2 regions of the Micromonospora humida genome follow, and region 2 is predicted to be linked to the other one. Evidence: predicted binding sites of a transcription regulator. Region 2 holds the regulator's gene; the other holds the start of a gene.
The links. The regulator HspR, encoded in region 2, represses chaperone genes until heat shock. The targets are predictions, from matches to a motif close to TTGAGTNNNNNNNACTCAA.
Positions count from the first base shown of each region.

Region 1: a site for HspR is predicted at 1,602-1,620, ahead of lon (endopeptidase La). Genes of this name have one in related genera too.

Region 1 is NZ_JAFEUC010000001.1:35,406-38,813, forward strand. Features, by position in the region: gene lon (endopeptidase La) at 1-1,578, opposite strand, end outside; gene JQX11_RS00155 (histone-like nucleoid-structuring protein Lsr2) at 1,822-2,169, shown strand; gene JQX11_RS00160 (hypothetical protein) at 2,387-3,408, opposite strand, start outside.
Region 2 is NZ_JAFEUC010000022.1:85,342-88,749, forward strand. Features, by position in the region: gene JQX11_RS31105 (cation:proton antiporter) at 1-684, shown strand, start outside; gene JQX11_RS31110 (hypothetical protein) at 861-1,292, shown strand; gene JQX11_RS31115 (hypothetical protein) at 1,384-1,593, opposite strand; gene JQX11_RS31120 (heat shock protein transcriptional repressor HspR) at 1,841-2,284, opposite strand; gene dnaJ (molecular chaperone DnaJ) at 2,313-3,408, opposite strand, start outside.

The DNA of each region.
Region 1 (3,408 bases), on a different contig from region 2:
GTACTCACCGGCGATCAACGCCAGCACCTCGTCGGTGACGGTCACCTCGCCATCGGTCAGGCCGGCCCGCTGGAGCTGCCGGGGCAGCAGGTGGTCGCGGGCGATGGCGACCTTCTCGTCCTCGGTGTACCCGTCCAGGGTGACCAGCTCCATCCGGTCCAGCAACGGGCCGGGGATGGTCTCCACCACGTTGGCGGTGGCCAGGAAGAGCACGTCGGACAGGTCGAGGTCGACTTCGAGGTAGTGGTCGCGGAAGGTGTGGTTCTGGGCCGGGTCGAGCACCTCCAGCAGGGCGGCGGCCGGATCCCCGGCGTACCCGACGGCGAGCTTGTCGACCTCGTCGAGGAGCACCACCGGGTTCATCGAGCCGGCCTCGCGCAGCGCGCGGACGATCCGGCCGGGCAGCGCGCCGACGTAGGTGCGCCGGTGGCCGCGGATCTCGGCCTCGTCACGGACGCCGCCGAGGGAGACCCGGACGAAGTTGCGGCCGAGGGCACGGGCGACCGACTCGCCCAGGCTGGTCTTGCCGACTCCGGGCGGGCCGGCGAGGGCGAGCACCGCGCCGGAGCCGCGGCCACCGACCACCCCGAGGTTGCGCTCGGCCCGCCGGTTGCGCACCGCCAGGTATTCCAGGATGCGGTCCTTGACGTCGGCCAGGCCGGCGTGGTCGGCGTCGAGCACCGCCCGCGCCGCCGTCAGGTCGGTGTTGTCCTCGGTACGCGTGCTCCACGGCATCTCCAGCACCGTGTCCAGCCAGGTGCGGATCCAGCCCGCCTCGGGCGAGGCGTCGCTGGCCCGCTCCAGCTTGCCGACCTCGCGCAGCGCCGCCTCGCGGACCTTGTCCGGCAGGTCGGCGGACTCCACCCGGGAGCGGTAGTCGGCGGAGCCGTCCGGCTCGTCCTCGCCGAGTTCCTTGCGGATCGCGGCGAGCTGCTGGCGGAGCAGGAACTCCCGTTGGGACTTCTCCAGCCCCTCCCGGACGTCGCTGTTGATCTGCTCGGTGACCTCCTGCTCGGCCAGGTGGTCCTTCACCCAGCCGACGAGCAGTTCCAGCCGGGCGGTGACGTCCTGGGCGGCGAGCAGTTCGGTCTTCTGCGCCAGGCTGAGCCAGGGCGCGTAGCCGGCCGCGTCGGCCAGTTCGGACAGGTCGGTCATCCGCTCCATCGCGTCGATGACCTGCCAGGCGCCCCGCTGCTGGAGCACGGAGGTCATCAGGGCGCGGTACTCGCGGGCCAGGTCGCGGGCGCGGCCGGCGGGGGCGGGTTCGTCGATCCGGGTGGCCTCCACCCAGAGGGCCGCGCCGGGTCCGGGGACGCCGGAGCCGATCCGGGCGCGGGCGAGGCCACGCACCACGGCGGCGGGCTCACCGTCGGGAAGGCGGCCCACCTTCTCGATGGTGGCGATCGTGCCGACGGGGCCGTACTCGCCGTCGATGCGGGGGACGGCGAGCAGGGTCTTGTCGCCGCTGGCCCGGGCGGCGTCGACGGCGGCCTGGGTGGTCGGGTCGAGGGTCACCGGGATGACCATGCCGGGCAGCAGGACGACGTCGGTCAGGGGAAGTACCGGAAGGGTTGCCATCGAGCACCTGCCATCACTTGAGGTTGAGCGTGTCTCACTCAAGTCACAAACCGTGCCCTATGTTCCGACGTGTGACTCAGGACACATCCCAGCCGTACCGCCACCGCCGGCCAGCATTGGCCGCACCCGGATTTCCCAGGATTGGCGCGACCCGCCAAATGAAAGGGAGGCATATTGTTGCGGATTTGCCGTCAGATACGTCAAACTCTTAGCACACCCCGATCACCACAGGGAGTAATGGCGATGGCAAGGAAAGTAATCACCGTTCTGACCGACGACCTCGACGGCGGAAAGGCCGATCGGACCGTCGAGTTCAGCCTGGATGGGGCGGCGTACACCATCGACCTCTCCGACGAGAACGCGGGGGTGCTGCGCAAGGCGCTCGACGCCTACATCACCGCTGGCCGTCGAATGGGCCGAGGTGCCGTCGAGGCCGGTCGCCCCGCCCGGCGCCCCGCCCGGCCCGGCGTCTCGGGAATGGATCGCGAGCAGAACCGCGCCATCCGGGAATGGGCGACCAAGAACGGACACGAAATCTCCGAGCGCGGGCGCATCCCGGTCTCGGTCGTGGAGGCGTGGAAGAACCGCTGACAGCGGGCCGGATCACGAACGGGCACGCCGGGGTCACGCTGGGATATCAGCGTGACCCCGGCGTTTTTGCCGTGTCCACAATTTCCATCCGACGACCCCGCACCGAAAACATCCGCCGGTACGCTGTCCGCCCGCCGCACGCACCCGGGGCGGGCACGCAACGACTGCGGGCCACCCCGGGAATTCCCGGGGTGGCCCGCAGTCGTTGCCGCTCGGGTCAGTTGACCCGGATGCGCACCACGTCGAAGGCGGGGGTCTGGTTGGCCCGCTCCATCATCGGCACCCGGTGCGAGCCGTCGCCGGCCCAGACCGCGCACTGCGCCGTACCCGACTGCGGCAGGCCCGGGATCTGGATGGTCACGTCGTCGGCCTGGTTGCCGCCCTTGCCGTCCTCGGTGGCGACGAAGAACGCCGGCACGTCCTGCGGGTTCGAGGGCGCCTGGTTGGTGTTCTGGAGCATCCGGCAGGCGGTGTGGAAGTGACCGCGGGTCAGGCCCTGACCGTTGAGCACCGAACTCTCCAGGTAGTAGCCGCCCTGGCCGGCCGCCAGGAACCGGTCACGGACCAGGTTTCGGGTGGAGACCTTCAGGGTGAACGCCTGGTTGCGCTGTACCTGGTTGGGGAACTGGGTGATCAGCAGCGACGGGTTGTTGGCCGCCGCGCCCACCTCGCCGAACGCGGTGCTGACGCACCGGTTGCCGTTCTGGAAGCCGTCGTGCGCCTGCAACCGGCTGTTGGCGCAGTCCTTGGCCAGCACGCCCAGCGCGTTGCCGTTGTTGCCGTTGTTACCGCCGTTGTTGTTCTGGCCGCCGTTGTTGCCGTTCTGGCCGCCGTTGTTCCCGTTGTTGCCGTTCTGGCCGCCGTTGTTGCCGTTCTGACCACCGTTGTTGCCGCCGTTGTTGGCCGCCACCTGGCAGCCGGCGAGCTGCTCCAGGCCCTGCGGGCGCTGGGCGAAGCGGCCGATCGCGGTGGCGATCCGGTTCAGCGCCGACCGGCGCTTGTCGGCCAGCGGGCCGAGGATGGCGTTGTCGATGAACGCCTTGCCGTTGCGCCCCTCGGCCGCCAACCGCTTGTTGGCGTCGTCGATCTGGGTCTTGAGCAGGGCGAGTTCCTTGTCCACCTCGGCCTTGGCCTGGGCCGGGATCTGCGGCAGCCGGGGGGTGACCTCCGGGCAGGCCACCGTCGAGGCCAGCGTGGTCACCGGCGCGTTGCCGGCCTTGACGGCCTGGCACTCGGCGA
Region 2 (3,408 bases):
GGCGTGGGCCTGGTCAAGGGCGGCATAGCGTTGGGCATCGCGGTGCTCACCGTGGTGGTCGTGCTGGTCGTCGCCATCCGCTTCGGCCACCTGATCTCCGCCGCCCTGTCGGCGAAGGACCCGGAGGCGCTGCTGCTCGGGGTGCTCGGCCTGACCCTGCTGGTCGCCGGGATCGCCGCCCGGCTCCAGGTCTCCGCCGCCGTCGGGGCGTTCCTGGTCGGCATCGCCCTGTCCGGGCCGGTGGCGCACCACGCCACCGAACTGCTCTCCCCGCTGCGGGACCTCTTCGCCGCCGTCTTCTTCGTCTTCTTCGGCCTGGTCACCGACCCCCGGGACATGCCGCCGGTGCTGCTGCCCGCGATCGCGCTGGCCGTGGTCACCATGGGGACGAAGCTGGTCACCGGCTACCTGGCGGCCCGCCGGGCCGGGATCGCCGAGCCAGGCCGGTGGCGGGCCGGTTTCGCCCTGATGCCCCGCGGTGAGTTCTCCATCGTCATCGCCGGTCTCGCGGTCGCCGCCGGCACCGTCGAACCCAAGCTGGCCGCGCTCGCCACGGCGTACGTGCTGATCACCGTGATCACCGGTCCGATGCTCGCCCGGCTGCCCGACATGCGCTGGTTCAAGCAGCGGGTGCGGCGGAGGATCGCCGCCCGCCAGGCCCGGCCGGTACCGGCCACGGACTGAGTTTCGCCTGGCCAGGTCGACCGCGCGGATCGGCCTGGCCAGGGCATCCGTTGCCGAATTGCTTCCCGGCAGGTCTTCCGCCGGCCGGGTGACGGCGGCTAGCGTTGCGCCCCAGCAGGCCAGGGTCTCGCGGGCGGACGGAGGCATCCCGCGGGCGTGAGCGGGAAGGTTGCCGGGTGAGCGCGCACGGTCCGACGTTCCGCGGCTTCGCCAACCCCGTCGACCCGTCACCGGCGGAGTTGCGGGCCTGGGCGTACCAACCCGACTCGGTGCCGTTGACCTCGCTGCCCCAGGACTGGGACCTGCTGGTGGCGGGTGACCACCTGGTGCTCACCCTCTTCGAGCTGGCCCGGGACCCGGCCTGCCCGGCCCGCCGCTTCGCCCTGCACTGCCTCTACATCTACGCCGCCGACGGCATCCGGACGAAGTTCCGCGCCCACCCCCGGCGTCGGTTCCGCAGGCTGGTGGAGCAGGCCGAGCGCGACGGCGACGAGTTGGTGCGCAACTGGGCGCACAACAGCCGGATGCTGCTGGCCCGGCAGGAACTCTTCACCTACCACGACTGGTGCGAGGGCGGCCTGGTCCGGGACAACCGCCGCCTCGGCTGACGTCGCGGTCGGGCCGGAGCCGCCCCAGCACGTCCGGACGGCGAACGGGCCGGGACCCCCCGTGGGTCCCGGCCCGCACGTCGGCGGATCGTCAGCGTTGCGATCCGCCCTGGTCGCCGCGTTTCGGCTCGGCCTGCCCCCGGTTCGCCCTGCGGGCGTTCCGGTCGGCGAACCTGCCGTCCTTCACGGTGTCGGAGAACGTGCCCCGGGTGACCCGGTCGAACTTCTCCCGGACGTTCTCGGCCACCTGGTCGAGCCGCTCCTCCGCCTGCCGGGCCACCTTCTTCGCCGATTCCGCCACGGTTCCCCCCGCTGTCGGAGTCCGGATTGGTCCGCTTGCGCCTGATTCACAGGTTAACGGGACAGCCCTGCTCCCGGCGGGGGAATGCCTGAACCCCGCCGGTCAGCGTCCCGTCTCGGGGAGATTCACTCCAGATACGCCGAATAGCGGCATCCCGTCGAGGGGATGCCGCTATTCGCGCCCAGAAGTGTTGATCATGCCGGTCGGGTGCGGCGAGGGCACCGGACCACCCGACCAGAGGTGTCGATCATGTGGGGCCGGTGCGGCGGGGACGCCAGACCACCAGCGCCGTCGAGGTGCGGCTGGTCGGCACCAGGTCGCCCCGGGAGAAGCCGCTGGCCAGCGTCTCCAGCTCGGCGATCCGCCGGTACGCGGCGTCCAGCTCCGCCTCCAGCCGGGCCACCCGCTGCTGGGCCTGCTCCACCAGGCGTTCCAGCCCGATGATCCGCTTCACCCCGGCCAGGTTGACGCCCTCGTCCTGGCTGAGCCGCTGCACCTCGCGCAGCAGGACGACGTCCCGCACGCTGTACCGTCGACCGCCACCGGCCGCCCGGCCGGCCTGCACCAGGCCGAGCCGGTCGTACTGGCGCAGCGTCTGCGGGTGCATGCCCGCCATCCGTGCCGCAACCGAGATCATCAGCACCTTGGCCTCGTAGGCAGGGTCACCCGAACCGACGAACCCGTCCGACATCCCACTCACCTCCGCACCCGTCCACCGGTCAACCGACCCGACGCACCCGCGCGTCGAGATGTTCCCGGGCGGCCGGCGGCGTCGCCCCGGCGAACGACTCCAGCGCCGCCCGCGCCTCGTCCGACACCGTCGCCGGCACCACCACATCCAGCGTGACCAGCAGGTCGCCGGCCCGCCCGTCCCGTCGTACGACACCCTTGCCGCGGGCCCGCAGCACCCGCCCGGACGGGGTGCCCGGCGGGACGCGCAGGGTCACCGCGCCGTCCAGCGTGGGTACCCGCAGGTCGGTGCCGAGCACCGCCTCGGCGAAGGTGATCGGCACGGCCAGCGTCAGGTCGTCACCGGTACGCCCGAACAGGTCGTCCGGCCGGACCTTCACCTGCACGAACAGGTCACCCGCCGGCCCACCGCGCTGCCCCGGCTCGCCCCGCCCGGCCAGCCTGATCCGCTGGCCGTCGGCCACCCCGGCGGGGAACCGGACGTTGAGCGTGCGGGCCTTGGTGACCCCGCCGGTGCCCTGGCACTCGGGGCACTTCTCCTCGACGACCGTCCCGACGCCCTGGCAGTTGCGGCACGGCTCGGAGAAGCTGAACGACCCCTGGTCCCGGGTGGTCACCCCGGCACCGTGACAGACCGGGCAGGCGGTCGGCTGGGTACCCGGCTTCGCGCCGTTGCCGTGGCAGGTGTCGCAGACCCCGGGGGCGCGCAACGTCAACGGCAGGGTGACGCCCCGGACGGCGTCGCCGAAGTCGAGCGCGACCTCGGCCTCCACGTCCCGGCCCCGGGCCGGTCCACGCGCCCGGGTCGGGCCGGCGCCACCACCGCCGGAGAAGATCGAACTGAACAGGTCGGTGAAGCCGCCACCACCGAACCGGTTGTCCCCGCCCCCACCGCCGCCGAACAGGTCGGAGACGTCGAACGGGACCCCGCCGGGCTGACCCGGGCCGCGGGCGCCCCGCCGGAACGCGCCCGAGCCGAACAGCGAGCGCATCTCGTCGTACTCGCGGCGTTTGGCGTCGTCGCCGAGCACCGCGTACGCCTCGGAGACGCCCTTGAACCGTTCCTCGGCCTTCGGGTCACCGGGGTTGTGGTCCGGGTGCGACTCCCGGGCCAGTTTCCGGTAC